DNA from 3 places in the Roseibium sp. RKSG952 genome. Region 1 is predicted to be linked to each of the others. Evidence: riboswitches for the same ligand, from Rfam matches in the RefSeq annotation. Region 1 holds a riboswitch; each other region holds the start of a gene.

The links. Region 1 has a riboswitch for S-adenosylmethionine ahead of metZ (O-succinylhomoserine sulfhydrylase). Riboswitches for the same ligand answer to the same signal wherever they lie in the genome.
Positions count from the first base shown of each region.
Region 2: it holds a riboswitch for S-adenosylmethionine, as region 1 does, so the genes downstream of both, E1297_RS31965 (hypothetical protein) here and metZ (O-succinylhomoserine sulfhydrylase) in region 1, are expected to answer to the same signal.
Region 3: it holds a riboswitch for S-adenosylmethionine, as region 1 does, so the genes downstream of both, E1297_RS05375 (O-succinylhomoserine sulfhydrylase) here and metZ (O-succinylhomoserine sulfhydrylase) in region 1, are expected to answer to the same signal.

Region 1 is NZ_SMMF01000963.1:328,981-340,030, forward strand. Features, by position in the region: gene E1297_RS47725 (glycine--tRNA ligase subunit alpha) at 1-824, opposite strand, end outside; gene E1297_RS47730 (serine protease) at 1,031-2,767, shown strand; gene E1297_RS47735 (thiamine pyrophosphate-binding protein) at 2,837-4,411, opposite strand; gene E1297_RS47740 (TrkH family potassium uptake protein) at 4,411-5,859, opposite strand; gene E1297_RS47745 (hypothetical protein) at 5,912-6,619, opposite strand; gene folE2 (GTP cyclohydrolase FolE2) at 6,901-8,004, opposite strand; gene E1297_RS47760 (2OG-Fe(II) oxygenase) at 8,282-9,064, shown strand; gene metZ (O-succinylhomoserine sulfhydrylase) at 9,108-10,298, opposite strand; SAM riboswitch at 10,360-10,437, opposite strand; partial or broken gene E1297_RS47770 (glutathione S-transferase N-terminal domain-containing protein) at 10,560-11,050, shown strand, end outside.
Region 2 is NZ_SMMF01000948.1:79,005-94,371, reverse strand. Features, by position in the region: gene E1297_RS32025 (DNA-3-methyladenine glycosylase I) at 1-171, shown strand, start outside; gene E1297_RS32020 (hypothetical protein) at 446-1,195, shown strand; gene hisG (ATP phosphoribosyltransferase) at 1,192-2,160, opposite strand; gene E1297_RS32010 (ATP phosphoribosyltransferase regulatory subunit) at 2,157-3,305, opposite strand; gene hisS (histidine--tRNA ligase) at 3,310-4,776, opposite strand; gene E1297_RS32000 (glycosyltransferase family 2 protein) at 5,145-6,317, shown strand; gene E1297_RS31995 (glycosyltransferase family 39 protein) at 6,328-7,830, shown strand; gene E1297_RS31990 (Crp/Fnr family transcriptional regulator) at 8,082-8,771, shown strand; gene E1297_RS31985 (Rrf2 family transcriptional regulator) at 8,787-9,215, opposite strand; gene E1297_RS31980 (group III truncated hemoglobin) at 9,311-9,799, shown strand; gene E1297_RS31975 (hypothetical protein) at 9,792-10,025, shown strand; gene E1297_RS31970 (acyl-CoA thioesterase) at 10,242-10,595, shown strand; gene E1297_RS31965 (hypothetical protein) at 10,585-10,905, opposite strand; SAM-I-IV-variant riboswitch at 10,950-11,073, opposite strand; gene E1297_RS31960 (NADP-dependent oxidoreductase) at 11,218-12,219, opposite strand; gene E1297_RS31955 (SlyX family protein) at 12,285-12,497, opposite strand; gene E1297_RS31950 (acyclic terpene utilization AtuA family protein) at 12,882-14,231, shown strand; gene E1297_RS31945 (DUF4387 family protein) at 14,228-14,527, shown strand; gene E1297_RS31940 (hypothetical protein) at 14,716-15,367, shown strand, end outside.
Region 3 is NZ_SMMF01000745.1:468-6,210, forward strand. Features, by position in the region: gene E1297_RS05355 (ion transporter) at 1-596, shown strand, start outside; gene rpiB (ribose 5-phosphate isomerase B) at 726-1,175, opposite strand; gene E1297_RS05365 (YigZ family protein) at 1,287-1,832, opposite strand; gene E1297_RS05370 (2'-deoxycytidine 5'-triphosphate deaminase) at 1,853-2,965, opposite strand; SAM riboswitch at 3,081-3,160, shown strand; gene E1297_RS05375 (O-succinylhomoserine sulfhydrylase) at 3,199-4,398, shown strand; gene E1297_RS05380 (DUF6460 domain-containing protein) at 4,669-5,004, shown strand; gene E1297_RS05385 (histone deacetylase) at 4,975-5,743, opposite strand, start outside.

The DNA of each region.
Region 1 (11,050 bases):
ACTCCTCGCGCATCCAGCAGGTTGAAGATATGGCTCGCCTTGATGCACTGGTCATAGGCGGGATGCGCCATGATGATGCGCTTGCCGGTCTTGGGATCGTCGTGCTCTTGCGCCAGGATGGCCGCACACTCGGCTTCAGCTTCTTCGAAGTGACGCAACAGAACCTCGGTGTTGGCCACGTCAAAGTTCCAGCGGGCATATTCCTCTTCGGTCTGCTTGAAGATGTCGCCATAGGTCAGTGGGCTGGGCGACTGCGGATCATTGAATGGCATGTCCATTACATGATCGATACCCAGCACATACATTGCCAGACGCTCGAGACCATAGGTCAGTTCACCAGAGACAGGTGCACAATCATGGCCGCCAACCTGCTGGAAATAGGTAAACTGGCTGACTTCCATCCCGTCACACCAAACCTCCCAGCCCAGACCCCAGGCACCCAATGTCGGGCTTTCCCAGTCATCCTCGACAAAGCGGATATCGTGCAGCTCCATATCGATGCCGATGGCCTGCAACGAACCCAGATACAATTCCTGAAGGTCTGGCGGGCTGGGTTTGATCAGCACCTGATACTGGTAGTAGTGCTGCAACCGGTTCGGGTTTTCGCCATAGCGCCCATCCGTCGGGCGGCGTGATGGCTGAACATAGGCTGCTGCCCATGCTTTTGAGCCCAAAGCACGCAGTGTCGTCGCCGGGTGGAACGTACCAGCACCAACTTCCATGTCATAAGGCTGCAGGATCGCGCAACCCTTCGACGCCCAATAGGTCTGAAGCCGCAGGATAATCTCCTGAAATGAACGTGGTGCGCTGGACGTATCGGTCATGACATTCCCTTTGGACGCGTCGGCGCCCGGTTCCGGTCGGTTTTGCCCTTCCTATGCAAGGGGCCAAGGGGCGTCAACGGGCCAATGGCATGATGCTGTCACTGCGCGGCCACACCAGAAATTCCCCGTATTCCAACCATGGCGTTCAGCACATTAAATCGCGTAATCTGCGCCAAAGATAAAACACTGCATAACACGGGCAGAAAATGACACGCGCATTAACGGCATTTCTATTTCTTTTTCTCTTCGGCCTTCGGGCTGCTTTCGCGCAACAGGATCAGGGCGTCTGGGTCCAGGTCGAGGCGCAACCCTCGCTGCGCGAGGCGCAGGATCGCGCACAAGCGTATTCCAGCACCCTGCCCGACGTGAACGGCTTTCGCCTGAACAGTGGCTGGTATGCGATTGTAATCGGGCCCTATCTGCGTGACGACGCCGAACAGGTTTTGCGCGTTTACCGGGCCGAAGGTCAGATCCCTGCTGACAGCTTCATCGCATTTTCCAATTCGCTGGGACAACAGTTCTGGCCGATCGGTGCCAACATCCTGGACCGAGGGGCGATTACGGCACCCGTTCAACCTGAAACTCAGCCTGAGCAACCTCAGGCCGCATTGTCACAGGAATCAGACGAAACCCGATCTGAGGCTCTGCAGGGTGAGCGGCTGCTGACTGCGCAAGAACGCAAGGATCTTCAGACCGCCCTGCAGGCTGCAGGCTTCTACAACTCCACAATCGACGGTGCATTTGGACAAGGAACGCGCCGCTCCATGGGGGATTGGCAGCGCTTCAACGGCTATGAGCCGACTGGCGTTCTGACGACACTGCAGCGCAAGACGCTGATGGATGATTACAACGCTCCGTTGATCAGCGCTGGTATGGAGCGCCACTCTGATACTCAAGCAGGCATCGAATTGGATCTGCCATTGGGCTTGGTTTCCTTTGATCGGTATGAGGCACCTTTTGTTCACTTCAAACCAACCACCGATTTCAACGCCCAGGCACTGTTGATCAGCCAGGAAGGCAGCAAATCGACATTGCGCGCGCTTTATGAGGTTATGCAGTCCCTGAAAATCGTCCCGCTGGATGGCCCTCGCGAGCTGCGTGGTGACAGCTTCACCCTGGAAGGGCGCGGAAACGGTATTGTCTCGTATACTCAGGCCGCACTGAAGGATGGTAAGATCAAAGGCTTTACGCTGGTTTGGCCCGAAGGAGACGAAGCCCGCCGTGCACGCGTTCTGGCAGCCATGAGGTCCAGCCTGAGCACCACCGATGCCGTGTTGGATGCCAGCGCCGGAGCGGATGCCGAGCAGCGCATCGATCTTGTTTCAGGCTTGCAAATTCGCAAGCCCCGCCTGTCCCGCTCGGGCTTTTTTGCTGACGCGAATGGTGCCGTTCTGACCGTTGCCGAAGCTGCCAGCAGCTGCACCCGTGTAACACTGGACGGCGATCAGGAGCTGCAGGTGGCCTGGACAGATGTCGATCTTGGCATTTCGGTTCTGCGCCCCATTCGGACGCTCGCTCCGATGAGTGTCGCAGAATTCAGTGCCAGCCAGCCTCGCATTCAGTCCGAGGTCGCTGTTTCAGGGTATTCGTACGAAGGTGCGCTGGGCGCCCCGACGCTGACATACGGACAGGTTGCCGATATCCGGGGCCTGAATGGTGAGGAAGGCGTGAAACGCCTGTCTCTGGTTGCTCAGCCCGGCGATGCTGGCGGGCCAGTTTTTGATAGCAGCGGCAATGTTGTCGGCATGCTGCTGCCTACCGCTTCGGAAGGTCGTACCCTGCCCGACACGGTCAGTCTGGCGGCCGGAGCAGATCGTCTGAACGAGGTTCTGACCAAGGCAGGTGTTTCGGGTCAGTCGGGACAGGAAACAGCACAGATTTCGCCGAACGAACTGAGCCGTCGCGCCACTGGTATGACCGTACTGGTTCACTGCTGGGATTAAGCAGTTAGCGACTCCCAATAAAAAACGGCGCCGCAATCGCTTGCGGCGCCGTTTCGTTTTCGGAGATGTTCAAAGCACGTCTGGCGTCACCCGAATAAGGGTGGGCACCGGCGCCTCAAAAGCCGCGCGGACAGCTGCTTGCATTTCTTCAAGACTATTAGGATTGGCAGATCGCGCGCCATATGCCTCGGCCAGTCGACAGAAGTCAGGATTGCGCGCGACGACCGCATTCGGGGCGATCTGACCCCGCACCATGCTGTCTTCGATCTCTTTCAGCTTGCCGTTGTCCCAAAGGATGATGGGCAAAGATAAGCCCAACTCAACTGCGGCACCCAGTTCCTGCATCGTGTATTGGAAACCATAGTCACCCGCGATTACGGCTGTCGGTTTGCCACGGCGAGCCACCGCTCCGCCAATACCAGCGGGCAGCGCATAGCCCAGCGTCCCAAACCCGGTTGGGTGATGCCAGTGATAGGGAAGGGATACATCCCAAATCTCTTTGGCGACATAGGCAAACTGGGTCATGTCCGAATAGATCATGGTCTCGGCAGGCATCGCCTCGCGCAGCGCATCTGCGACCGGCACAATGCCGGGTCGTTCGGCATCAACCTCTGACCGCCACCGCGCGCGGGCCACAGCCACTTCCTCGTGGGTCCATCCTGCGGCAGGTTTCGCGTTTTCGGTAGCAGCCCACAACGCGTGAGCAAAGCTTTCACCATCGACCTGCAATTTGACAGATGCACGGTGATGATCCGACAACACCTCGGGATCCAGATCTACACGTACCAGATTAGCAGTGTGGCCAAGGTCACGACGCCACAAGTCGACCTCGCCCAGTTCCGCTCCAACAGCGATCACAAGATCTGCCGACGCAATCACGTCAGCGCTCCCCGGGCGCGGCAGCATTGCACCAAAATCCAACGCATAGCCGGTGCCCACCAGACCCCGCCCGGCATAGGTGGTGAAACATGCAGCGCCAAGCTGGTTCAAGATCTGACGCCATAGGTTGGAACGACAGCCGCCGCCCAGAATAAACAATGGTCGCTTTGCGATGTTCAGCAGCGACATGACAGACGAGATGTCCGGTGGTGACGCCTTGGTGCGCAGCGCGGGTTGGTTCGGGAATGGGGCAGGATCAGCGCTTGCTTCCAACTGCACAATAGGTACCTGAATGTGTTTGGGCCGAGGGCGACAAAGTTCGAATTCTTCAAAGGCGCGTTCGATCAGACCATAGGCGGATTGGGCATCGTTCGCCTGAACGGACCAGTCAGTTACGGTTTCCGCAGCCGCGCGCTGATCCTTCATCTGGTGCAACTGCCCGCGCTGCGCCTGCGTTTCGTCAAGACATGAAGACAGAACCAACACAGGAACAGAGTCAGTATAGGCCTGTCCCATCGGTGTCATCGTGTTGCACAATCCTGGTCCGGTGATCACATAAGCCACGCCGGGCTTGCCTGTCGCCCGGGCATATCCATCTGCCATGAACCCCGCACCCTGTTCGTGCCGCGCAAGAACATGCGTAATCCCAGCCTCCTCGATACCGCGATACATTTCCTGATTGTGCACACCGGGAATGCCAAAGATCACATCAACGCCGCGATCCTTCAGCATGTGCGAGATTTGCGCACCAAGGGGTCTTTTCATCAGCCTCTCCAGAATTGAACGGTAAAGATTGCGTAAACGGCCAGCAGCTCAAGGCGGCCTACCAGCATTCCGATTGTCAGCAGCCACTTTGCAGTGTCATTGAGATTGGCAAAGTTGCCTGCCGGACCAATCTGATCACCCAGACCCGGCCCCACATTGGCCAAAGCGGTCGCGGCACCAGATACCGATGTAATGAAATCCAGTCCCGTCAGTGCCAATGCCCAGGACAGGATACCCATCGATAGCGCGAAGAACATAAAGAAGCTCATGACCGAGGTCAGAACGTCAGGGCCGATTGTACGACCATCATACTGGGGCAGAAAAACACCATGTGGCGAACGGATTCTGCGGATCTGCGTTTTGATCGAGGCAAACAGCAACTGATAGCGGAAGACCTTGATGGAACAGGCAGTCGATCCCGCACATCCACCGATCAATCCGATCAAAAAGAACAACATGATCGGAAAGCTGCCCCATCCCATATAGTCGACACTGGCATAGCCGGTGCCAGAGATGATCGAGGTGATATTGAACAAAGATTCTCGGAAAGCCTGTTCCCAATGGTGCGGGAAGACCGATGTCAGGAACACTGACATGATCACGACCAGTACGACAATCGTCGCCAGAAAGGCGCGTATCTGGCTGTCCTGCCAGAGGGAGTTGGTGTTGCCATTGGCGAACTGAACATAACGAACAAAAGGCAATGCAGCCAGGATCATAAAGATCGAAGCAGCGTATTCAGCGGGTCCAGAAAAAGTCCCGAACGAGGCATCGTAGTTGGAAAACCCACCCGTCGAAACGGTCGTAAACGCGTGCACCAGTGCATCGAAAAAGCTCATCCCCAGCCCGGCATAAACCAGCATGCAAACAAAGGTCAGAAACACGTAGATCATCGATATCTGACCAGCGATCTCCTGCGCCCGTGGTAGGATTTTCCCCATGGTTTCAAACCCTTCCGAGCGGAAGATCTGCATACCACCCACCCGAAGCTCGGGCAGAAAAACCATGGCGACAACGATGATCCCGATACCGCCCAACCACTGCAAGATACCGCGCCACAACAACAATCCGCGCGGTAGGCTATCCAGCCCGGAAATAACGGTTGAGCCGGTTGTGGTCAGACCCGACATCGCCTCAAAATAGGCGTCGACGAACCTCAGCTCAGTTTCGCCAAATATGAAAGGGATCGATCCGAACACAGGCAATGCCACCCAAACGCCCGAGGTCAGCAAAAAGGTCTGACGGATCGTTAGACCTTCGCCCACGCCGTTGGAACAACTGATGGCAAGCACAGTACCTGTCAGCAGGGTAATAACCGCACTTTCAAAGAACACATGCCATTCGCCACGGCCCTCGATCAGGTCCGCGAGCATAGGTAGCAGCATGGTCGCCCCAAGAATGGCGACCAGCAGGCCAATCACATATCCAACCGGGCGAAGGTCCATCATGACGGGCAGCGTTGGCCCGCCTTCCCGATCATGTCAAGCAGATGATCGGGGATTACTCTTCGCTTTTGTCAGATGTCCCCGGCATCACCGGCGGTTTTGAAGGCGCACGAGTCTTTCGGGCAGTAGTCTTGACCGTAGACGTTGTCGCCACTTCAGGCGCCTTTGCGGCCTGTTTGGGCGTGGACGTTGCGGTTTTGCGAGTGCGAGCGACGGGCTTGGCGGCCTTTGGTTTCGGCTCGACCGCAGGTGTTTCTATTACAGGCTTCGGCGTGACCTCGGGTTTCGGAGCGCTCGTTGCCTGAACCACCGCAGGTTTCGGCGCGTTGGCAGCGGGTTTCTCTTGGACCGAAGCAGCTTTGGGTGCTGTGTTTGCTCTGGCAGCGGGCCTTGCTGCAGCACGTCCGCCCGTGGCGCGCGGTTTTGCCGGTGGCTTGGTCTGCACACGCGGTTTAGGTTGCGGTGCCCTGGTCGTTTCTGCTCCTGCACCAGTGACCTTAGCAGCTTTCGCCTTGGGTGCGACTGGTTTCGCGGGCTTGGCAGTGGCGGCCGGTTTTACTGCTTTCCTTGCTGCTGGCTTGGCAGGCTTTGGCGCAGGCGTCGGTGCCGACGCGGCCTCGTGTAGGGCATTAATCGGAGCCATCGGGATTTCAAAGGCCGAATGAGCCATGATCTGCATGATTTTCATCTGGTTGGCCATTGCATAGCCGGCCAACCGAAAGGCTGCGGCTTGAATCTCAAGCTGCTGGGTAATCGGGTTCATTACTTATTTCTCCTGTGAATGCCATGCAGCCAGGAAAAGAGTGTGAGGCGCCCTGCCCGCTCCGATTTCTCGGTCGGCGACTTTGGTATTGCAGTCCAAGGCGTCGCACGTCTCGGCTTCCTTTCGGGGCAGCACACCATATCAGGCGCTGGCATGCCGCAGCTGCATTCAGCAGCAGCCTAACCCGAAGCACATCGCAATTGCAGCATTATTCGCTGCAATGCGGCAATAAAGCGCCGATTTGGAGATATGGTGCCCAATTGATCCGCTAGTACGCGCAATCACCCAACATGGAACAGGGTGGTGAACAGCCTTGGGTCCAGACTTGCAGAGGCAAAAGTTGGACCCTCTGTCAGGATCGAAACAGCGTCGTGGCTATGCAGACTTTCCTGATGGCTTGCGATTACCCGGAAATCCCCGACATGATGATCGGCCAGCAGTTCGGCACAGAAAAGACGCGCGGCATCTTCGACAAAGATCGGATTGGCGGCGTTCAGCTCGGCAAAGGCCTGCTCGTCCTCACGCTTGACCATGACCTGAGTTTCGGTCGGTACGGCACGACGGCACAATGCGATCAGGTCTTCAAACCATAGACAATCAGCGTCGCAATCTACCACAACCGATATACGTGCAACCGATCGCTGCGAATGCGGCGTCGCCAATTGGCCGCGCATCGAACGTGCATGCTCACTAAGTTCCAGCGAACATGGGCAGGTTGACGAATAAACATAGTCCAGATGCATGATCTTCTGGCGCACACCGTTCTGTTCAACCAACTCCAGCGCGATATCGTAATACTGATAGCCTTCAAGCCCGGATCGCAGGCTTTTCACCCGGTCAGGATAGGAAAAGCGCATCTGAATCCGTGCATCAAAACTGTCCAGATCAGTCATGTAGTCGCTCAGCGCCGCTTCCATAACCTCAAAGCTGAAAGTGCGTTCGGCATGTTTGTAGAATGAACGCATGATCCGGGACATGTTGATGCCCTTCTTCTCAGCCTCCAGACTCACAGTGCCGGTAATCGAGGTCTCAAGCGTCAGATCATCACCATGCTTGCGGTGAAAACGGATCGGCAGTCGGAAGTTAGAAATACCGACATGCTGAATCTGCTGCTTGGCCCCACGGATCAAGCTGGACGGACCATTCTGCAGGTCCGGCAGTGTATCCCGGTAAGCTTCGGAGATTTGAAAGCCCTCGGGATATTCACGCGACAGCGAAGGATAGTTCACCGGCGCCAAGCCGGGCACCAGACGCGACACGGCCGGATCAAGCTGACTGATCTCAGCGGCAGATGCAGACTCCGCCCATTGGCGCAGCACCTTAAGTGCAGCGGCTGCTTCGTCGCGATCAGGTGTCTCGTCAATGTCGCGCGAGTGAATATTCATAGGCTGCGGTTCCTCGATTGGTCGCCGGAATATATACGACTGCAGTTGTTTTTCCAGTCTAGCCTTGTACGTGCGAATTAGCAGGCTGGATCAATAAAGAGTAGAGCAAAATCGTCACTTTCCGAGCGAATGCGCCACGTAACTAACAGTCAAGGACAGGATCGGTAGATACCCAAAGTCTGGCAACTTAACCTTGTCGCAAACGGAACAGTATCGAACGCGCTCAGATTCTAGCATTTCAGAAAACACAAACATCGCTGCCAACAGGGGGATAACAATGCGCGATATTCTCGACCTCGACCGATTTCCCATCGACCGCCCAGGTAGTGCTGAGTGGAACAATCTTGTCGAAAACTGCCGCAATGACCTTGAGCAAGATGGTATGTTCAATCTTGACGGCTTGATGCGCGGCCAGATCGCGGCGCAGGCCGTTTCCGATATGGCACCCCGGTTCGAGAGCGAAGCGTTTCTGCATGAGCGTCGTCACAATATCTATTTCAAAAAGATCGCCGATCTGCCCGAGGGCCATCCTGCCCTGCAGGAATTTCAAACTTCCAACCGGACGCTTTGTGCAGATCAGATCGACGGCTCTGCCTTGTTGCGTCTGTATGAATGGCCCGAATTTGCGCAGTTTCTGGCCGCGACGATGGGGAAACCCGCCCTGCATGTGATGGACGACCCGCTGGCGCGTGTGAACGTCATGTCATATCAGGAAGGGCAAGCACTGAACTGGCATTTCGACCGCTCGGAATTTACCACGACGATGTTGCTGCAGGCCCCGGATCAGGGCGGAGGCTTTGAGTACCGCACAGATTTGCGCAGTGATACTGACCCAAACTATGACGGTGTTGCACAACTGCTGAGCGGTGGTGACGATCAAAGCAAGGTCATAACGCTTAGCCCGGGCACGTTGAACGTGTTTAAGGGAAAGAACACCGCCCACCGGGTAACCCCGGTTGGTGGCGACAAAGCCCGCGTGATCGCTGTCTTTTCCTATTACGAAAACCCCGGCGTCACCTTTACCGAAGCCGAGCGGATCGGTTTTTACGGACGCGCCTGAGGCAAATTCCCCCTGCAGCGGGTAAGCGCTGCAGGGTTGTCATTTAGTTCTGCGAAGCTTCAAGCGCTTGTTGGATATCAGCCAGAAGATCCCCAGCATCTTCCAGACCAATCGAAAGACGGATCAGACCGGGCGTGATCCCCAGTTCGTCTTTCTGCTCGTCACTCAGCCGCTGATGCGTGGTTGTGGCAGGATGAGTCGCGATAGATTTGGCATCCCCCAAGTTGTTCGAAATCACCGGAATGTTCATCGCATTCAGGAACGCAAAGGCCGCAGATTTCCCGCCCTTGATATCCAGCGACAAAACCGTACCGCCCTTACCGCCCAACTGCGACTGGACCAGAGCATTCTGCGTATGCGTCTTGAGCCCCGGATACAGGGTACGCTCCAGCGCAGGATGGCCTTCCAATGCTTCGGCGATCTGCTGCGCAGTCTCTGCTTGGGCGTTGACGCGCAATGCGATGGTTTCCAGCCCCTTGAGCATGATCCATGCATTAAACGGGCTCAGCGCGCCACCTGTATGCTTCAGATACGGCTCAACAGTTCCGCGGATAAACTCCTTAGTTCCGATAATGACACCGCCCAGCGCACGTCCCTGACCGTCAATATGCTTGGTTGCGGAATAGACCACCACGTCTGCGCCCTGCTCAATCGCGCGGGAGAATACGGGCGTCGAGAATACATTGTCCACAACAACAGTCGCACCAACCGCATGCGCCAGCTTGGATACGGCAGCGATATCAATCACTTCCAGAGTGGGGTTCGACATCGACTCGAAGAAGACAGCTTTGGTATCCGGACGAATGGCCGCCTGCCACTGCTCAAGATCAGTGCCATCAACAAAGGTGACCTCAACCCCATAGCGGGCCAGGATGTTTTCCAGAATATAAAGACAGGAACCGAACAATGCCTTGGCCGAAACAACGTGATCGCCCGCCTTCAGCATGGAAGTCAGTGCACCATTGACCGCCGCCATACCCGATGCCGTGGCGAACGCATCCTCTCCGCCTTCCAGCGCGGCAATGCGTTGTTCGAACATTGAAACAGTGGGGTTGCCGTAACGGGCATAGATGAACTCGTCCGGGCCACATTCCAGAAACCGTGCCTCGGCCTGTTCAGCATTGTCGTAGACAAAACCCTGCGTCAGGAAAATCGCCTCGCTCACCTCGTTGTACTGGCTGCGGCGAACGCCTCCATGGACGGCTTGGGTGCGTTTGTTCCAGTTCTCGCTCATCTCATTCCTTTCAGCCTCCGGCAGAGGCAAACAAAAAACCCCAGACGCGGCCAAGCGAAAGGGGTCTTTCATCCTGACCTTTTAGCGGTGTTGTTTAGCGTGGCCCGCAATCCGGTAACAAATCGCCACGAAGCTTCTGCGACGCAAATACGCCGGGCGTCCTTAGCAGTCAAGCCCGGCCGCAACCCTGTCACGCTTTCGTAACTCCCCCTTGCCGATTGCAGAGAAAACCGCATGATCCTTTCAATCTGAGGAGACACCATGATCGATCTGTATTTCTGGCCCACGCCGAATGGCTGGAAAGTATCCATCGCATTGGAAGAGATGGAGCTTGCCTACACCACTCATCTGATCAACATCGGCAAGGGCGATCAGTTCGACCCGGACTTTCTTAAAATCGCACCAAACAATCGAATGCCCGCCATTGTCGATCCGGATGGCCCGGACGGGGCACCGGTTTCGGTGTTCGAAAGCGGCGCAATCCTGATGTATCTGGCCCGCAAGACAGGGCGTTTCTACGGCAAGACCGAACGCGACCGCATCGCGGTCGAGGAATGGCTGATGTGGCAGATGGGCGGCGTCGGCCCGATGGCCGGTCAGGCACATCATTTTCTGAAATACGCACCTCAACTGGACCCGCCACAGAACCTCCCCTACCCCAAAGACCGCTACCGTTCCGAGGTTGCGCGCCTCTATGGGGTGCTGGATCGCCGACTGGCCGAAAACGAATATGTTGCCGGAGATTTCTATTC
Region 2 (15,367 bases), on a different contig from region 1:
AAGGCTTTGTCAAAAGACCTGAAAAAGCGCGGCTGGAGTTTTGTCGGTCCGACCACGATCTATGCCTTCATGCAATCCATGGGGATGGTCAATGACCACCTGGAAGGCTGCTGTTGCCGCCAGCCGGTCGAAGAGGCGCGCAATGCCTTTCAAAGGCCGGGCAGGGGATAGGTCTTGTCAAGCGCTGGCTGCGCTGTCGACCTTGGCGCGCCAGCGGGGGCCATCGGGATCTGGCGTGTGGTCCCGGTAGACGTGACACTTTTCCCTGTTGCGTCAGGGCGCGAACCAATTGCCAAAGGGTGCTCGAGGCGGCACATTCACCGGAAGTGCCTCTGTATGAAGTCCCAGAAAAGCGCTGCAAGATCAGGTTCCGCCACTCGGGGGACCCAATCGTCCGATCGAAGGCCGTGATGTCAGATCAGGCCTCAACTGTCAAAGCGAAGCCATGACGAACCTGCCGACCCGGACCCGGAGCGCTGAAAATCGCCAAACTCGAGGTTTGCGCCCCCTCGTCCGGCTGACCGCGTATGCCTTCCTTCTTCAGGGCGTTGTCTTTGCACTGCTCATCGTTTTCTTGGCGGGTAACCTCCGGTTTTTCGTGCCCACCGCCAGTGTCATATGGCCCGAGTTTCTCAACGAGCTTCAAGCAGCCCCGGCACAGTTTCTCGTGATCAAGGCACTTATGCTCGTCTTGCGGACGCTTTACGGCGTCTCGATGATTGGCTTCGCGCTCGTCTGGTGGCGCAACAACAGATCAGCCGCCGTCCTCGTGCTCTCTTTTGTTTTGGTGTCTATCCCTGTGATCAACGCTGCGCAGCTCATGGGGATGGCTCTCGTACCCCTGGCCAGCAACTACGCCACCGCCGCAAACATCAACGACACCGTGGCCATGGCCGCAATTGGAGCTTCCGCCAGCGCTATTTACACCGTCGCCGAGTATCTCGACACGTTTGTCAACGTCGTTCCCTTCATCGGCCTGCTCGCCAGCCTTTTCTGGCTCTCGACCAGGGTCGCGGGGCTTGAGCGGATCAAATGGATTCTTCCGCTGCTCATCGTTTTGCCATTCAACAAGTTTCTCGACCTGCCGCCATCCTTGCAGCTTGGCGCTGGTCTGCTCAATGTTGTCGCAACCGGAACCTACTTTTTCCTGATGGGCTGGTTCATCCTCAGGGGCGAGTACCGTGACAAACGCTAGCGCACGACCCGCTGCTTCAACGGTTTGAACAGGCGATTGTCCCTGGAAAACACGTAGTCGAGTGTTTCGACGGTAACGGTTTCCGCACCTTCCGAAATCAGGGCCTCCGCACAGGCTGCAACAGCGTCTTTCGGGCACAGAAGATGCAACAGCTGGGAATCGGGCGTAGCCGAATAAGGTTGAATGGCGCCGACACGGCTGGCTGCGCGCAATGCAGCGGTGCGATCCTTTACAGAGGCCTTGACCAGTTTCGAGTTGCGGGCCTGTTCTTCCGCCGCCACCCGGTCGAGGATGGCCCGCGCACCGGCAAGGGCCGTTTCGGACCAGTCGGCATTGATGGATGCGACGAGATTGGCCTGGCTTTTCAGGATCACGCCGTCGCGCGGGATCTTGAGATTGTTCGCCTCGAGTGTCGACCCGGTGCTGGTGATGTCGACAATGAGTTCCGCAGTATCCGCCGCAGGTGCACCTTCGGTGGCTCCGGCGCTTTCCACGATCCGGTAATCGGCAATACCCTTTTCCGCGAAGAAGGCGCGCGTAAGGTTCACGTATTTTGTGGCTACCCGGAACCTGTTGCCATGGCGGCCGCGGAAATCCGAAGCCACGTCGCCGAGGTCGGCCATGGTCTCGACATCGATCCAGGCCTTGGGGACAGCGACCACCACATCTGCATGACCGAAGCCCAGCGGAGAGACAACGTGGACGGCCTTGTCGGGATCGGGAATGCTTTCATAAATCAGATCCAGTCCGGTGATGCCGAAATGGACCTTTCCCTCTGCAAGCTCACGCGCGATCTCGGAGGCCGAGAGGAACGCGATCTCGACCGACTCCATGCCCTTGATGGCGCCGCGATAGTTCCGCGCGCCGCCCGGCCGGGTGACCTTCAGCCCTGCGCGGGCAAAGAAGTCATGGGTGTTGTCCTGCAAACGCCCCTTGGATGGTATGGCGATGACTAACTTGCTCATGCCTCGTCTCCCAATGCTTCGGCGACGCGATCAAGCCATATCGAGAAACCGGTTGCCGGTACCTCGCTGTCGGCTCCCAGAAGCTTCAAAAGTTTGTCGTAACGCCCGCCGCCAACCAGTTGACCGGCGACAGTCTGGCCCATATGCATCTCGAAGACAAACCCGGAATAGTAGTCGAGCCGCCTTCCGAAATCGGCGGCAAAAACCAGACGGTTGGTGTCGAATCCGGCGGTTTCCAGTGCGGCCAGGCGCGCTTTGAAGTCGGCAATCGGACCGGAGAGATCGATCCCGGTGTCGTTTTCAAAATGGCCGAGAGCCTCGACGGCTGCCAGTGCCTTGCCGTTTATGCCGAGGTACTTTTTAAGATGCTCCGCGGCAGGACGGTGATCTGCGGACCCGTCGGCAAGTGCTGCCTGTTCGAGAAAACGGTCTGCAATCTCGCTCGGTGTCCGGCCGCCAACGGCGGAAATTCCGGCAATCGACAGCAAGTCTTCCACGACTGCATGTGCGGCTTTGGGATCAGCACCTTGAAGGGCCGACAGGAAGCCGAGGCGGACGGCGCGGTTGTCCTCGCTTCTGTCCGCGTTTCCGGCCATCCGGCTGATAGCCTCGTTCAGTTTGTCCGTCTCGCCGAAACAGTCGCGCAAGCGTCTCTGCCAGACGGAGGGCAGGCCGACACCGCCGAGCACGGCCGCAAAGAGGGCTTCATCGCCGATCCGGATGTCGAATCCGGACAGGCCAAACGTCTCGAGGGCCTGAACAGCGAGAAGCAGCATGTCTGCATCGGCCTGAAGCCGATCAGTGCGCCCAAGGCTTTCGGCACCAAGTTGCGGGATTTCGCCCGGGCCCGAGGGTCTCTGGCGGAACACGGTGCCGTTATAGCAATAGTCGACCGGATAACCGGTTCCGGCAGTTTCGAGATGAAGGCGGCAGACGGGAATTGTGAAATCGGGCCGCAGGCACAGTTCCGCACCATCCGCCCCGCTGGTCAGGTAGAGCCGCCGGCGCATGTCTTCGCCGGTCAGGTCGAGGAACAGGTCTGCCGGTTGCAAAAGCGGCGGCTCGACATGGCGATGGCCGGACGAGATCAATTGCTCAAGCACTCTCGATATGGTCGCGTCGCGTGTCTGCGCTGCCCCTGTCATCCGTCTAGCCCTCTTGTGCGCGTCGCCGGTCTTCGGCCTGGCTTGCAAGTATGTCCTTGACCGTCTTGACCAGCTGGTCTTGCGGTATCGTGATTTGCGCCGGGCGGCTTTCCCGCCAGGTCACGTTGTCGGTGATTTCTTCCGACAGACGTTTGCCCTCGATCAGGTCCTTGATCTGAAGCTCTGCAGCCGTGCGCTCATCCGAGCCCTGAATGATCGCGATCGGACACCCCCGGCGGTCGGCATATTTCAGCTGGTTGCCAAATTTCTTCCAGTTGCCCTGATACATCTCCGCGCGGACTCCGGCGCCGCGCAGATCCTGAACCATTTTCTGATACCGGCCGAGTGCTTCTGTCTCGCCGTCCATGACCGTCACGAGAACCGGTGCCACCACATCCGTGGTGTTCAGCTTGCCGAGGTTCTTCAAGGCCGTCATCAGACGCGACACGCCAATGGAAAAGCCGGTTGCCGGAACATCCCGGCCGGTGAAGCGCTTGACCAGTCCGTCATAGCGCCCGCCACCGCCGACAGAGCCGAACTGGACGACTTCGCCCTTTTCATTGGTCACGTCGAACAGCAACTCGGCCTCATAGACCGGGCCGGTATAGTATTCCAGCCCGCGCACAACGGATGGGTCGATCTTGATCCGGTCCGGGCCATATCCGCAGGCTTCGAACATGCCGGCCATGACGTTCAGCTCTGTCTGACCCTCATTGTCGATGTCCGCCGTGCCGGAAACAAAGCCGACAATGGTCTCGATTGCATCTGCAGAAAGCTCCGCTCCCTTTGTGAAGTCGCCGCTGCCGTCCTTGCGGCCTTCGCCCAGAAGCAGGCGGACACCTTCGATGCCGAACTTGTCCAGCTTGTCGATGGCGCGCAAAACTGTCAGGCGGCGCTCTGCGTTTTCCTCACCATCAAGGCCGATAGACGCCAGAACCCCGTCCAGAACCTTCCGGTTGTTGACCCGGATCACATACTGGCCGCGCGCAATGCCGAGGGCTTCCATCGTGTCGGCCATCATCATGCACATCTCGGCATCCGCCTGCACGCCCGGCGCGCCGACCGTATCGGCGTCGAATTGCATGAACTGGCGGAACCGGCCCGGGCCGGGCTTTTCATTCCGGAACACATAGCCTGCCCGGTAGGTCCGGTAGGGCATCTGGATTTCATTGATGTTTTCCGACACATGACGGGCCAGCGGCGCGGTCAGGTCATAGCGCAGGCTCATCCATTGCTCGTCGTCGTCCTGAACGGAAAAGACGCCTGCATTCGGCCGGTCGGTGTCCGGCAGGAACTTGCCGAGGCAGTCCGTATATTCGAAAGCCGGAGTTTCCACCGGATCGAAGCCATACTGCTCGTAGACCTTGCGGATCCTGGCGATCATCTCGTCCGTTGCCCGGATGTCGTCGGCGGAGCGGTCGACAAAGCCACGCGGCAGGCGAGCCTTCAGTTTTTGTTGTTTTTTGCCCATCGGTGTGAAAGTCCTGGCGAGGAAAACGGAATGGCCCGCAGCCGCATGGAAACGGTCCGAAAACCATGAAAGAACAGATTTCAGCGTGTCCTAGACGAAACCCGTTTTCAGGGCAAGGTCACGCGCCTGCCCGCAGGTCCATTAATCCGGCAAAGCGTGCCGGCTGGACCGGCTGCCTCATTTTTGCCTTCCCCAAGGTGATAACGGCACAATATACCCGGCCTGCCACCGTTCGCGTCCGGCGCAAATTCTTGCAATCCGCACAAACACGGTTATGGTCCGCGCACTTTCTGAAACAAAACCCGGTACATGCGGCGGCCTTCCGAGGGCACAGGCGCAAGAACAAGCGACATAATTGAATGCACGAGATGGCGGATTTCCAAGGCCGCGCAGCAGGCGCAGATCAAAGAAACGGATTCGCCCGACTTCTGGCCGGGGTGGATCAGGCTCTGGAGCCGGCCGAGGTGACGGTTGTCCTGCCGACGTTCAATGAAGCTGAAAACATTCCGGTTGTTATTGATCTCATAGATCGGGCGCTCACCGGGGTTGCCTGGGAAGTGATTGTTGTTGACGACAATTCGCCCGATGGCACTACGGAAACCGCCCGCAGGATCGCTGCAGAGGATCGAAGGGTTCGTGTCATCCGGCGTGTCGGGCGGCGCGGGTTGAGCGGCGCGTGTATCGAAGGCATGTTGGCAAGCTCGGCGCCATTTGTCGCCGTCATGGATGCCGATCTTCAACATGACGAGACCTTGCTGCCCAAAATGCTCGCGGCCATCCGCGAGGGAGACACCGATCTCGTGGTGGCGAGCCGCAAGACCGAGGCGGGCAAGGTCGGCGAGGGGCTGTCGGCGGTGCGGGCCTGGGGCTCGAACATTGCCAATGGCCTTGCACAGAAGCTGCTTCACGTCACCTTGAGCGATCCGATGAGCGGGTTTTTCATGATCCGCCGCGAAAGGGTTGAAGAAGTCGCACCGAAGCTCTCGATTCAGGGCTTCAAGATCCTGCTGGATATCGTCTCGACGTCGAAAGGGACCCTGAAGACGAAAGAGCTGCCGTTTACATTCCGCGAACGCCAGCACGGCGAAAGCAAACTCGATACGCTGGTGACGCTGGACTATTTCGGTCTTTTGCTTTCCCGCTATTTCGGCAACATCATTTCGACCCGTTTCCTGATGTTCGGGCTCGTCGGGGCAAGCGGGCTTGTGGTCCATCTCGTCGCCTTGCGTCTCCTGCTGGTGTTTGGCGGTTTGAGCTTTGACCTCGCCCAGACGGCGGCGTCCTTCATTGCCATGACGTCCAACTTCTTCCTCAACAACCAGCTGACCTATCGCGATCGGCGATTGCACGGTTTCAGGGCGATCATCGGGCTCTTGTCGTTCTATGCGGTCTGTTCTGTCGGGGTTCTGGCAAATGTGGGGGTTGCAAACCTGATCTATCTGGATCCGAGCTACTGGCTCGTCGCGGGCGCTGCGGGTGCGATCATGGGGGCGGTGTGGAACTACGCTGCGAGTTCCGCCCTGACCTGGCGCAAGAGCTGACGAGGCCCGCGTGCACGCTTCATCTTCCGAATCCCGGCTGCCGTTTTTCCTGCAATCCGGCTTCCTGATCCTCTTTGTCGGGCTGCTGACCTTGCTGAAATTCTGGTCGGCATCCCATGCCAATTTCGTCGAGGACGAAGCTTACTACCGGCTCTGGGGGCTTTATCCCGCGCTCAGCTATTATGATCATCCGCCGATGATCGGATGGTGGATCTGGGCAGGGCAGCAGATTTTCGGCGACACCGTGATCGGCGTCCGGTTTCTTGTCGTGCTGTCATCCGCGCTTGGGTCGTTGTTTCTGTGGCGTACCGCTTACCTGCTGTTTGACGAGCGAACGGCCGGCTGGGCGGTTTTGTTCTTGAACACCAGCATTCTGGTTGGTGTCGGCGGCATTCTGGCGACCCCGGACGCGCCCTCGGTGTTCTTTTGGGGGCTGGCCCTTTGGAGCCTTGCCGAGCTGATCCATTCCCGAAACGCCTATTGGTGGCTTGCAGTTGGGCTGTTTGCCGGGCTTGGGCTGCTGTCCAAGTATTCCGTGTTGTTTTTGGGCGCGGGTATTGTTGCCTGGCTTCTTTGGGTGCCGCAGGCGCGCCGGTGGCTCGGCTGCTGGCAACTTTGGGCCGGTGGTGCAATCGCGGTCCTGTGTACCGTTCCGGTCATCTACTGGAATTCGCTCTATGATTGGGCAAGCTTTTACAAGCAGTTTGGCCGCGCAGAAGGCGATGACTGGACGCTCAAGTACTACCCCGAGTTTGTCGGCGGACTTTTGGGGCTGCTCAATCCTCTGATTGCCATTCTGGCGGTTGCCGGATTCTGGCGGTTGTTGCCGAAACTTGGAGCAAAGGACACCAGGGTATCGCTTCTGCTTCTGTCCGTCGTTCCGTTCCTGCTTTACCTCACCTATCACTCGGCCCATGCGAGGGTTCAAGCCAATTGGCCCGCGCCGCTGTTCCCAGCGCTTGCGATGCTTGCGGCCGTGTTTGCAGCACAGGCCTCGGCTCGGGTCTGGCAAGGGGTGGCAAAGACCGGGGTGGTGCTCGGAGTTGTCGTGGCGATTGTCGTGCAAATCCATGCCGTTCACGCATTGAACGGCGCCCTTGGCCGCAAGGATCCGACCTCCCAACTCCGGGGATGGCACGAAATCGGGTTCCGGCTGGAACAGATCGTGCGCGATACCGGGGCTTCTTACATTCTGACAAGCGGCTACGGGCTTAACGGGCAGCTTGACTTCCTGATGCACAGTCACCTGCCGGTCTATCAATTCAACGAGAGGATCCGGTATGTCATGATGCCGGAGCCAGATCCGGCCCGGTTCAGGAAAACCGGTCTTTATGTCGCCGAGGCGCGCCGTGACCGCAGCAAGGATCTGACCGCCCATTACGACCATGTCGTCGAGATCGCCCGCTTGCCACGCACTGTTCGTGGCGTGAAACTGGAAGATCTCGTTGTTTATGAGTTGACAGGGTTTAAATCGGACCCGATTGACCCGGTCGTGCCCCGTCCCGGAAAATAGATCCTGCATCCTTCGCCATGACATCCTGGCCAAAGCGGGATGTCACAGTCCGATAGGGCTGCACCGAAACGAAAAAACGGCTCCGGCGGGGGACGGAACCGTTTTTCGGGGAGGTCAGAAGCGGTGGGGTTCCCGCTTCCATATTTGTATATATAGGATTAATCTGAGCTCGCGCATGTGATGTTTGTCACATGACGCAGATTTAATCCGGTAAAGCGTCCGGATTTCAGTGTCGCACCAAGGGGGGTGGGGTGGCAGCTATTCAGGACTTTCTCAAGAACAGTTTTTCGCTTGAAGGGCTTGCGGAGGATCTTGCAAGCGAGCTTGCAAACCTCGCCCGGCCAATGAAAATTTCAGCCGGAACCATCCTGTTCGAGAACGGGGATCCCGGAAACGGCTTTTATGCGGTTCTGGAAGGATCTCTCAAGGTCTCGATCCTGTCTGTCGATGGCGACGAGCAGCTCTTGGCGGTCTTGGGACCGGGCGATCTGGTGGGAGAACTCGCCTTGCTGGATGGCCGGCCCCGGTCCGCAACAGTCATCGCATTGAAGGAAGCCCGGCTGGCCTTCGTCGACAAATCCGCGTTCGAGCGGTTTGCGGATCAGAATCCGGCCGTTTACCGGCATATGCTCTACATCGTCGGAAAACGGCTCCGGCAGTCGAATGACGTTTTGGCGGCCAGATCATTCCTGCCGTTGCCGGGGCGGGTGGCGCAGGCACTGCTGCAGTTGTCCGATACGTTCGGAAAACCGATCGACGGGGGGCGCGTCCTGATCCACTACAAGCTGAGCCAGGCCGACATAGCCAACATGGCCGGGGCCGCGCGCGAGAATGTGAGCCGGGTGCTGAACGACTGGAAACGTTCTGGGACCATCAGCCGGATTTCAGGCTATTACTGTCTCGAGCAGCCCAAGCTTTTGGAACAGGCCGCTTCACTGTAATATCATCCGCCACGATCACTGTCCCGACGGCTTTGCGACAATCTGGGTGCCGTGCAGCATGTCGGCCAGGGTTTGCTGATTGAGGTGCTCGATGAAGGCCTCGGCGGCTCCGTTCATGGCGGTCTTCAGGGCGCATCTTGGCAAGAAGACACATCCGCAGGGCTCGGACTTCAAACAGGCGACCACGCCCATGTCCGGCTCGAATGCGCGGACCACATCACCGATCCGGATGCTGTCCTGCGTCTTCAGTAGCCGAATGCCGCCGCCACGGCCGCGTGTCGCTTCGATCAGTCCGGTTCGGGCCAGCTGGGCAACGAGTTTCATGACGTGTGACTTGGCGAGGCCGAGCGCCTTGCTCAACTTGTCAACCGTCTGCGGTTCATCCGTCTGTCCCAGAAACATCAGGATTCTCAACGCAAAATCGCTTGCTTGGCTCAGGCGCATGGCGGTCTTTCAAAAACATTCATTTCAGATGTTGATTTTATGTGATCCTGGTGCGATATAAAAGATGCATTTTATATGAATGTTAGGAGGGGCGAATGACCCAAACCTTGCACAAGCAACCTGTTGGGCATTCAGGGGAGCCGGATCAATCCCGGCCCAGGTTCGACAGGATCGACCCCGAGACGATCGCCGTCATGGTCCGGACTTTTTACGGGGCCGTACGCAAGCATCCACGTCTTGGCGAGATCTTCGAGCGGCGGCTGGAAGGCAAGTGGGACGAGCACCTGTCGAAGATGGACCTGTTCTGGCAGTCCGTTCTGCTCAAGACCGGGGTTTACAAGGGTAAACCCGTTCCCGCCCATCTCAAGCAGAAAGAGCTTGTGAGCGGGGACTACGGCGAGTGGCTGGTGGTCTTTCGCGGTGTCATGACCGAACTCTTCGAACCGCCGCTTGCTGCGGAAATCATCAAATACGCCGAGCGCATCGCTCAAAGTCTCTGGCTGGCCACATTCGGGACACCGGGCGCAATCCCGCCCGAAAACCTGAGCTCTGCCTCCCCGTTTCAGGAGACCTCACATGCTTGAAACCATTGTTCTTGTTGCGGAAGTCCTTGTCTTCATCTGGTTTTCCGTCTTCTCGATCATGCTGTTGTCCATGTATCTGGATTCGCGCAACATGCCGAAACCCGTCCTGAGCGGAGCCGGACGCGTTCTGGTGTCCAATGCCCGGGTCGCCTTCGGGGTCGGCCTTGTCGCCCTGACGGTTCTGACCATCTGGGAAATTGCGAGACTGCCGGAGGTCATGGGCTGATCATGCAGAAAACATCCAAGCGCGCGATTTTTTGGCCCGTCTTTCTGATCTGGGTCGCCGCACCCATGCCGTTATGGATCACTTTCCTTCTGGTGATGATCTACGGATAAAGGTTCTTTCCCTTCTCGTGTCCGCTCGCTACTGTCTGTTTGAAATGGTCACGGGAGAGCGGACTTGAGCGACGAAACACCTATTGGCGACTTGACGCTTCAAACCATGGCAATGCCGGCCAATACCAATGCGGCCGGGGACATTTTTGGCGGCTGGGTGCTGTCACAAATGGATTTGGCGGGTGGAATTGCCGCCGGTCAGCGGGCGGGCGGACGGGTCGTCACCATTGCTGTCGACAAGATGAAATTCATCCGGCCGGTTCATGTCGGGGATGTGTTGTGTATCTACAGCAGCATCGCGCGGATCGGGACATCGTCAATGGAAATCCGCCTTGAAGCCTGGGCCTTGCGTCACCGGTTCGGCCAACGCGAGAAGGTCACCGAGGCCAACTTCACCATGGTTGCCGTTGACGAGGACGGGCGCCCGACACCGATCCCGAAGGTGCCGGTTACCCTTTAGCCGCAGGGCGCGGGCGGCGGCGATTGAGAATGTCGGCAAAAAGTGGTTCGTCGACGATGCAGGTGCAGCCACTCGCCCAGAACTTCAGGAGTGTTTCAAGCCGCTGGAGCTTGTCTTGTCTTGGAAGCGGGGGGGTGTGGCGCGGCAGACCGCCCAGGATTTTCAGGCTGTCGATGCGGGCCAAAACGCAACTTTCTGCAGCGTCTTCCCAAACATCAGACCGGTCGGCAGCGTTCCCGGACAGAATGCCGTTGCAATCACTGTGTGCGATCAGCTGGGCAGCGCGGCCCGCGATTGGATCCTGATACAATAAATCCTCCGTCGGTTCCCCGAGGAGGACTGGCGCATGTTTATGCCTAACCGCTTGATTGCCAATGCGTCTTTCAAAAAAGCGCGTCAGCCACATCCCTGAATGCGGAAACCACCTTGCCCGGCCGGCAGGTTGGCGAGGGCGCCAGCCCTTCTCTTGATGATGGCGGCCTTATGCCATGGCTTTTGAGCCTTGGCAATACGGAAGAACCGCGTGCCGGACGCGTTCTGCAAGCAGTCCGGCAAGATCGGCGATATGTTAGGAGCGTGAGCCGGGGGGCGCGCCCCGGCTCGATCTGGGAAGCGCGCGTGATCAGAGGTCGGAAACCTTGACCACAAGCTTGCCCTTGTTGGTGCCGTCGAACAGTTTGCCGAAGGCGGCTGGAGCGGTTTCTAGACCGTCAACGATGTCGAGCCGGTACTTGAGCTTGCCCGCCTGCATCAGCTTGCCGAGTTCCGCGAAGATTTCCGGATATTCGTCAAAGTGATCGGTCATCACAAAGCCCTTGAACGTCAGGCGCTTGCGGATCAGTGCCGTGAGGTCCGGGTATTCGTCCGCACGTTCACCGTTGTAGACGGAGATGAAGCCGCAAAAGACCATTCGGCCAAAGGCCTTCATGTTGTTGAGCGCGGCCGCGAACGGCTTGCCGCCAACATTTTCAAAATGAAGGTCAAGACCTTCCGGAGCGAACTCGCGCAGGCCTTTCTCCAGATCGTCGGTCTTGTAGTTCAGAGCTGCATCGAAGCCGAGGTCGTCGACCAGCCATTTGCATTTCTCGTCGGTACCGGCAATCCCGATCACTCTGAGGCCAAGCGCCTTGCCGATCTGACCGACCAGCGAACCGACCGAGCCTGCTGCGCCTGTGACACAAAGCGTTTGACCGGCTTTCGGTTCGCCGGTCTTCACAAGACCATGATAGGCGGTTGCGCCTGCGAGGCCGAAGACACCCATATAGGCTTCCATCGGGACGGTCTGCGGGACGACATTCAATTGGCCCGGAGCAACATCGAGATACCTGGTCCATCCGGTAAAGCCGCTGACCCAGTCGCCTGCCTTGTAGGCGTCCGTCTTGCTCTCTTCGACAACACCGATGCCGAGCGAGCGCATCGTGTCGCCAAGCGGGACCGGCGGAACGTAGGAATCGGTGCTGGGGGAAACCCAGCCGCGCATGGCAGGGTCAAGCGATACGTATACCACCCGGACGCGTGCCTGTCCGTCTGCGAGAGGAGAAAGCTCTTCCTCGATCCTGTCGAAGTGTTCATCTGTCAGAAGGCCTGTGGGCCGTTCTCTCAATGCAAGGCGCATGTTCTGCATATTTGATATCCTTCCTTCACTGTTGTCCGGAATAGGGCTAATCGCGGGCTGTCCGGCAGACACTTTCAGTAATGCGGAGGCTTTTCGGCTTGGTGGGCGGGCAGCACGTTTTCCATCAGTTCTTCAAACTGATCAGTCATCGAGAGGACGCGCCGTTTGAGCCTTTCGATGTCGCGTGCTTGCTCGATCACAACCTGATTGAGATCATCAATCGTGTTCACCGCGTGGGCGAGATCAATTTCAAGTTTCTCGATCCGGGCATTCTGATCGTCAATCATTGTGTCTTCCTGTGATGTGCCGGCTTGTCGGGCGAGAATCAAAAACAGCCGTGATCATTGATTGAGTTTGTCAGCCGGACTGCATATTCATCGTGATATTACGATCAATGGGAAAAGGGAAGAGGGTACCCGTCTGCTTTGGGGTTTAGATGGCACTTCCAGCCAAATGGGAGCGTGCCATAAAGAGCTGTTTTCCGGGTGCGTTGTTCGATTTTGTCAAATAAAACACAAAAATACCCCTTGAAATTGCAATAATTCCATAAATTAGAGGCATGGTTTGAACGATCTGAAATATCGGTCATAGTGACAATATTGTATACCATTACATACAAAATATATCGAAAGATGTGAGGGAATTTTCTTGTCAACGTGAAAGGGCATCCAATGGTCAAAGTACTGGTGCCTGCTGGCGCTCTCGGTCTTGGCTATGATCGAAAGGCATTGGCCCGCGGGCTTCGCGAAAACCCGGATATTATTGCCATCGACGGTGGCTCAACAGATAGTGGACCGTATTATCTCGGGACCGGAACATGCAAGTATTCCAGCGGATCGGTCAAAAGCGAGTGGCGGGAACTGATTGAAGCCCGGGCACAGGCAGGTGTTCCGCTTCTGATTGGCAGCGCAGGCACATGTGGTGCTGATTCTGCGGTTGACTGGATGGCTGCAATCACCCGCGAGATCTGTGCCGAGCTCGGGATCAAGGTCCGGCTCGCGGTCTTGAAGTCCGGCCAGGATGCTGCCGTCATGTCTGAAGCTCTTGAGAACGGCCGTATCTCGCCCCTTGAGGCCGCTCCGGACATTTCCGCTGATACATTGCGCGAATGCACCAATATCGTGGCGCTGGCCGGGGCCGAGCAAATTCAGGCGGCACTTGATACGGGCGCAGATATCGTCATTGCCGGCCGGACCACGGACACGGCCCTGATTTCCGCTTTGCCTCTGGCGCGAGGCTGCCATCCGGGTGCAGCCTGGCATGGGGCCAAGATTGCAGAGTGCGGGGCGCTTGCAACCACAAGCCCGGAAACCGGAACCATTATGGTCGAGTTCGATGAAACCGGATTTACGGTGACCCCGATGGCCGAAGAGGCGAGGGCGACCCCGCACACGGTGTCGGCTCACATGCTTTATGAGAACACAAACCCGTTTGTCCTGTTCGAACCCGGTGGCCATCTTGATGTTACGGCATCGACCTACACGCCGCTGGATGAGCGCCGTGTGCGTGTTGAGGGAAGTGAATGGATCACGGCCGGCAGATATACGGTGAAACTTGAAGGCGCGCGCCGGGCAGGCTACCAGACCGTCTCTCTCACCCTCGTGCGTGATCCGCGCTACGTCGCCAACATTCATGCATGGTGTGACAAGGTTTTGGACACCGCCGGGGTGAAAGCCCGGGAGCGGGTCGGCGGTGACTTCGACATCCAGCTCCGCCTGATCGGACTGAACGCCACGCTAGGGGAACTGGACAAGCAAGCCGCATCTGGAACGGAGATCGGGATTCTCGCGATTGCCACAGCCGGGACGTCTGAGGCAAGCAGGGAAGTTGCCAAAATCCTGAACCCTTATCTCCTGCACCATCCGCTGACAGATCAGGAGGAAATGCCGACATTCGCGTTTCCGTTTTCTCCGGCCGAGTTGTCACGGGACGTGCTTTACGAGTTTTGCCTTTATCACGTGCTGACGGTGGATGATCCGATGGCCCCTTTCCGGCTCACAGTTGAGGAGATCGGACAATGACACAATTGAAGGAACTGGTGTTCGAGGTGCGGTCAAAGAATGCAGGACCGTTCTGGCTGACCATCGACATATTCTGCGGCAGTGAAAACGCCTATCGGGATGTGTCGGAGCGGCTTCAAACCGCATCCGTGGCTGCCGCTTTCGACGTGGCTCCGCAAAAACTCAAACGTTTCGATATCGAAGCCCTTTTTGCCATCAAGTTCAGCCTGCCGCGCCCCGTGATACAGGGGTCGATCCGGGATCGTGACATGCACGGCGCTTCCTACGCGCAAATCATCCGGCAGCTTGAAGTCTGACAGGCAGTCCGATGCCTGTTTCCGGTCCGAGGTTATGGGGTCCTAAACAACGAGACTCCACTGATCGAAGGGCCCGCACACTCTCAAGATCTTGACCAAGCAACCGCGGACATCACAAGCGCCTGTTTGCCGCGTCTCTCCTGTATGCATCAGCATTTTTTGCGTCATGAGCCGACAGGAGGCCACCCGTGCCAGTGCAAACGGATCCCACTCTTCAACTGATTCAACCCGGCAATGTCGGATTTGGAACCGTCCGGCTGGTTAACGGCGCGTATTCGACGAATTTCCAGTACAATCTGAGTTTGCTTCCGCTCCAGATGCCGAGCGGCTACTTTGCCGAAAACACCGGCTTCTCCGACATGTCGAGCCGTTTGCGGCCATTGCACGAGCACGGTTTCGTATCTGTCGTGGGCAATTTCAAGCTTTATTTCGCCGTTGCCGGTTTGCCGATGAACAATCCGCGCAGCGCCTTGACCACCAATCTCGAACTGGTCGGAGGGAATGTCTACAAGAGCAAATATTATGTATTTGCGAAACTGGGGGTGAACTACACCGACTTTCAGGCCGCTCTTGCAGCCATGCACAATCAGGCGACCATGCTGACCACCGATCAGCTCAGGGCGGCCAATGGGAACCAGAGTGCCGGCGGGCCGACAGGAATTGTCTACATCACCGCCGGTGATCTGCAAGGCACCTATTGGGCGCGCAAGAATTCCGGATGGGAGTTTTCGGTTTTCCCCTCCGACGTCAACGGGATCTACCGGCCCATGAGCCTGATGGATTTTTCCATCGCTCCCAATCAGGTCGCAACCGCGCGATTGAGCGGAAATCAGTATGCCC
Region 3 (5,743 bases), on a different contig from region 1:
GACTGCGCTTTTTCCGCGACCCCTGGAGCATCTTTGATTTTCTTATCGTCGGCATGGCCCTGATGCCCGCCAGCGGATCGCTTTCGGTTCTGCGCTCCTTGCGGATCCTGCGCGTACTGCGTCTGATTTCGGTTGTGCCGTCGTTGCGCCGGGTGATCGGCGGGCTGATTTCCGCCTTGCCGGGCATGGGCTCGATCGTCGTCCTGATGGCGCTTGTGTTTTATGTCTTTGCCGTCATGGCAACGAAGCTTTATGGCGAAGCTTTCCCGGAATGGTTCGGCAATCTCGGGCGTTCGATCTATTCGCTGTTCCAGATCATGACGCTGGAAAGCTGGTCCATGGGCATCGTGCGCCCGGTGATGGAGGTCTATCCGAACGCCTGGCTGTTCTTCGTGCCGTTCATTCTGTCGACGGCCTTCACGGTGTTGAACCTGTTCATCGGTATCATCGTCTCGGCCATGCAGGAGGAACATGAACACGAAGCCGACGCCAACCGGCAGGCCATTCATGACGATACCGGCATGATCCTGGAAGAAGTCCGCAAACTCCGGGTTGAAGTCGCGGAGCTACGGGAAGAGACCCGGCAAAAGGGATAGCGGGAGCCGCAAACAGGTTGGGCCGCAGCCTTGCGATCACAGGTCTGTTCGCAAAGTCTTACGAATATCAACCGGGATCTGCGCGTTGCGGCCTGACTGTTGCTTCGTGGGCAAACACCGGTGTGGATTTCACTGCTCAAGGGCAGTGATCATGTCCACACGGGTTGCATGCCGGCCGCCTTCGAAAGAGGCGTTCAGGAATGCATCCACAATATCCAGCGCCAGCCCCTCGCCAATGACCCGGGCTCCAAGGGACAGCATGTTGGCATTTTCGTGCTGGCGGAGCATGCGGGCAGAGTAGGTGTCTGCACACACGCCGCAGCGAATGCCCTTGACCTTGTTTGCAGCCATCATGATGCCCTGGCCAGTGCCGCACAGGACAATCCCGAACCGGCAGTCGCCGGAGGCAACACGCCGGGCGGCCGCTTCGCCATGCTTGGGATAGTGGGTGCTTTCGGGCGTTGCCGGCCCGATATCGACCACTTCACAACCGCGTGCGAATATATGGTCAGCAATGGCCTGCCGAAGCTGAATGGCAGCATGATCGCTGGAAAGAACGACGCGGCAATCCGTATACATTGGACCTCTCCTACCCGAGCCGGCGGTGAATTGCGAGTGTGCCACAGGGGTACAAAATACACGGGCGACGTCAATTTTGGCTGTTTTACCGATTTCCAAAAAGAACCCGGCCTAGAGTTTTGCAACCACGCTCCCAGGCCCCGTAACGGTAATAACGACGCCGTCGCCGGTGTAGTCGCGGTTGAGCACCTCCAGCCCAAGGGCTGAAATGCGGGTTTCCAATTCGGAGCTGTCGGAAAATGAGGCCGAAACGGTCTTGATCTTCCGGCGTTCGAAAGGCACCAGTTCGGCCTTTGCGATGGCGTCTTGCGCAGCGCCTGAATAGGCCCGCGCCAGACCGCCGCCGCCGAGCTTGGTGCCACCGAAATAGCGCACGATCAGAACGGCGGTCTCGACCAGCTCCGCGCCCTGCAAAACGCGCAAGGTGGGCATGCCGGACGTTCCCGCCGGTTCGCCGTCATCCTTGCCGCTTTCCTCGATCCGGCCGTCTTCCAGAAGATGCCGGTGCGCGGTGACGATGTGGTTGGCCTTCCTGTGCTCCTTGCGCAGGGCCTCCAGCGTGCATTGAAAATCGGCCAAGGGCACCAGATGCGCCAGAAAGCGGGACTTCCGGTCTTCCAGATATCCGGTGAAGGCGCGTGTGACGGTCTTGTGCAAGTGGCAGGCCCCGGGACCGGTTACCCGGCCATCCTGAAATGCTTGGAAAGCTTCAGTGCCTGCCCCTGATAGTTCGAGCCGATGCCTTCGCCATAAAGCTGGTCCGGGCGCTCGGCCATGCGTTCATAGACCAGACGTCCGACGGTTTGCCCGTGTTCGACGATGAACGGCACGTCATGGGAGCGGACTTCCAGCACGGCACGCGACCCGACGCCGCCGGCGCCCGCATGACCGAAGCCGGGATCGAAGAACCCGGCATAATGCACCCGGAACTCGCCGACCAGCGGGTCGAACGGCACCATTTCGGCGGCAAAGTCCGGCGGCACATGGACCGCTTCCTGACTGACCAGAATATAGAAGGCGTTCGGGTCGAGGATCAGCTCGGCGGACTTGCGCCGGTAGATCGGTTCCCAGAAATCGAGCGGTTCCTGCGCGCCGGGCAGATCCACGTCGACAAGGCCGGAATGCTGCTTGGCGCGGTAGCCGACCAGACTGCCCTCGCCGGTGCCTTTCAGATCGATCGACAATTGCACGCCACCACCGATGCGCTCGTTGCCGCCGCTGACCAGGGTATGGCTCCGGTGCACCTCTTCAAGCTCCGCATCCGGGATCAGCGCGGCGCCCCGGCGGAACCGGATCTGGCTCAGGCGCGAACCGGTGCGGACAAGGATCGGGAAGGTGAGGGGAGAAATCTCCGCGTAGAGCGGGCCGTCATACCCGGCAGGCACGGTGTCGAAGGCGAGGCCTTCATTGGTGATCACCCGGGTGAACACGTCAAGCCGGCCGGTGGAGCTCTTCGGGTTGGCGGTGGCGGAAATGTCGGCGGGCAGCCGCAGGCTTTCCTGAAGCGGAACGATGTAAACGCAGCCGGTTTCCAGAACCGCGCCGTCCGACAGGTCAAAGGCATGCAGCTTCAGCGCATCAAGACGGGCCTCGACCGACACGCCGGGGCCGGGCAGGAAACTGGCGCGCACCCGGTAGGCCTTGTTGCCGAGCCGCAAATCGAGGCTGGCGGGCTGGATCTGACCGTCGACCGGTGGCATCTCCGCCGCAATGGCGCCCGCGTCAAACATCTGCCTGATCGTATGGGCCGGCAAGATGCCCTGCGTGCTTTGTCCGGTCTGTCCGCTCATGGGTGCCCCAATTTCTTGTTTTTTCCTTTCGAACAGGCCTTAACGGATCGAAGCGCTGGCGCCAACCCGAAATTATTTAGCCAGATTGACCTTGCGGATCTTTTGCCGTATTTCCATCTCCATTCGTGGTGATTTGGGCCGGCCGGCTTGCAGCCACGTTAAACAAGTTGCTAAAAAGGCCGGGTTGCAAAAACCCCGGTCCTGGCCGGGGTTTTTGCATTTGGAGCATTGGAATGGCGCATAACGACAAGAACGGCTCACAAACCTGGCAACCGGCCACGCAGCTGGTGCATGGTGGCACGACCCGCTCGCCCTTTGGCGAAACCTCCGAGACCATCTATCTGACCCAGGGATTTGTCTATGCGGGCGCAGAAGCCGCGGAAGCCCGCTTTAACGGCGATGATCCCGGTTTCGTCTATTCCCGTTATGCCAATCCGACCGTTGCCATGTTCGAGGACCGGATCAAGGGTCTGGAAGGTGCTGAAGCCGCGCGGGCAACCGCCAGCGGCATGGCTGCCGTCAATCTGGCCCTGATGGCCTCGGTCAAGGCGGGTGATCATGTGGTGGCGGCCAAGGCGCTGTTCGGCTCCTGCCGCTATATTGTCGAGACCCTGCTGCCGCGTTTTGGCGTCGAGTCCACGCTGATCGACGGCACCGATCTCGACCAGTGGAAGGCTGCGGTCAAGCCGAACACCACGGCACTCTTTCTGGAAAGCCCGACCAATCCGACGCTGGAGATCATCGACATCGCCGCCGTTGCCGACATCGCCAAGTCGGCCGGTGCGCGTCTGATTGTCGACAATGTGTTTGCCACGCCGATGTTCCAGTCGCCGCTGAAGCTTGGCGCCGATGTGGTGGTCTATTCGGCGACCAAGCATATTGACGGGCAGGGCCGGTGTCTGGGCGGTGTCGTTCTGTCCGATGAAGACTGGATCACCGACGAAGTGATGCCACTGGTCAAGCATACCGGGCCGCATATGAGCCCGTTCAGCGCCTGGGTTCTGCTGAAGGGGCTCGAAACCTTGCCGCTCCGCGTGGCCCGTCAGGCCGAAAGTGCCGGCCAGATCGCCGATTTCCTCGCCAGCCGCAACAGCATCGCGCGGCTGATCTATCCGGGCCGGGACGATCATCCGCAGGCCGAAATCGCCAGGCGTCAGATGACCGGCGGCTCGACCATGCTGGCCTTCGAGATGGACGGCGGCAAGGAAGCGGCGTTCCGTTTCACCAATGCGCTGAACCTGATCAAGATCTCCAACAATCTGGGCGATGCCAAAAGCCTGATCACCCACCCGGCGACGACCACTCACCAGTCCATCGGCGAAGAGGCCCGGGCCGAACTCGGCATTTCCGATGGCATCCTGCGCCTGTCTGTCGGGCTGGAAGACCCGGCCGACCTCTTGTCCGACATCGAACAGGCCCTGAGCGCGGTATAGGGCTGGCTACGTCCAATCATGCTGTGAACGCCCTGAATGGTGAAGCCGGCCATTCAGGGCTTCCTTGCGGTTTTGCAATCCTTGAAACACAATCCCGTATCGCGAGGCCAACCTTGCTGTTGTCCTGGTGCGGTTTGCGGTTGAAACCACCATCCGCTGCGGGACGCGTGCAAACAGGTTCATACACAGGACTGCGGATTGAATGGCGGGCGGTCAATTCTTAAGTTGTGGTCATGTCGCAACCGGCCCAACGCCAGCAAGGAGCCCTCAATGTCCGACCAGAACCTCACCCGATTTCTTGGCGGGTCGCCGGGGCAAGTGATCTTGCGGCTGGTGTTCCTGTCCTTTGTGGTCGGCGTGCTGTTGTCGGCGCTTAATCTCAATCCCATGGACATCGTGAACATCACGATGAACTTCTTCGAGCGCATCTGGAACATGGGATTTGCGGCCCTCGACAACATCTGGCGCTACTTTGTCATGGGCGCGGTAATTGTTATACCGGTGTGGTTCGTCCTGCGCGTCCTGTCGCTTGGCAAGCGGACAGAAACCCGCCCGCCGCAGGATGGCCCGTCCTCGTCACACAGCGATCGCAGCACTATGCGCTAACGCTGCCCGATGCAGAGACAGGTGGCGGTCGGACAATTCATCGATATCCGTCGAATAGCCGCCGCCGAGCACACCGGCGAGCGGCAGCCCCTTCGAGCGGACCGCTGAAATGACATAACGATCGCGCAGGCTTAAACCCTCCCGGCTCAGCGCCAGCCGCCCGAGACGGTCGCCCCGGTAAGGGTCGACCCCGGCATTGTAGAACACGATGTCCCAGTGCTCCCGATGAAGCACCTCCGGAAGGACATCGCTGAGGACCTCCATGTAATCCGCGTCCTCCAGTCCGTCGGCAAGCCCGATATCGAGGGAGGACGGCACCTTTCGAACCGGATAATTCTTTGCCGCATGGATCGACAGGGTGAAGACATCCGGATCGTCTTCGAAAATGCCGGCAGTGCCGTCGCCCTGATGCACATCCAGATCGATCACCAGCGCCTTGCGGATGGCGCCATCGGCCTGCATCACCTTGATGGCAACCGCCACGTCGTTGAAGACGCAGAACCCGGCTCCATGCGCCCGCCGCGCATGATGACTGCCGCCCGCCGTATTGCATGCAATCCCGTGCTCCAGTGCCAGATATCCGGTCAGAACCGTTCCCCCGGTCGCACATCTTGCGCGCAGTGCAATGTCCTCGCGCATCGGGAAGCCGATTTCGCGGGCGATCCTGTCCGGCACGCGGGTGTTGAACACCTGATCGACATAGGCGGGGTCATGCGCCAGCGCGACCCATTCGAACGGG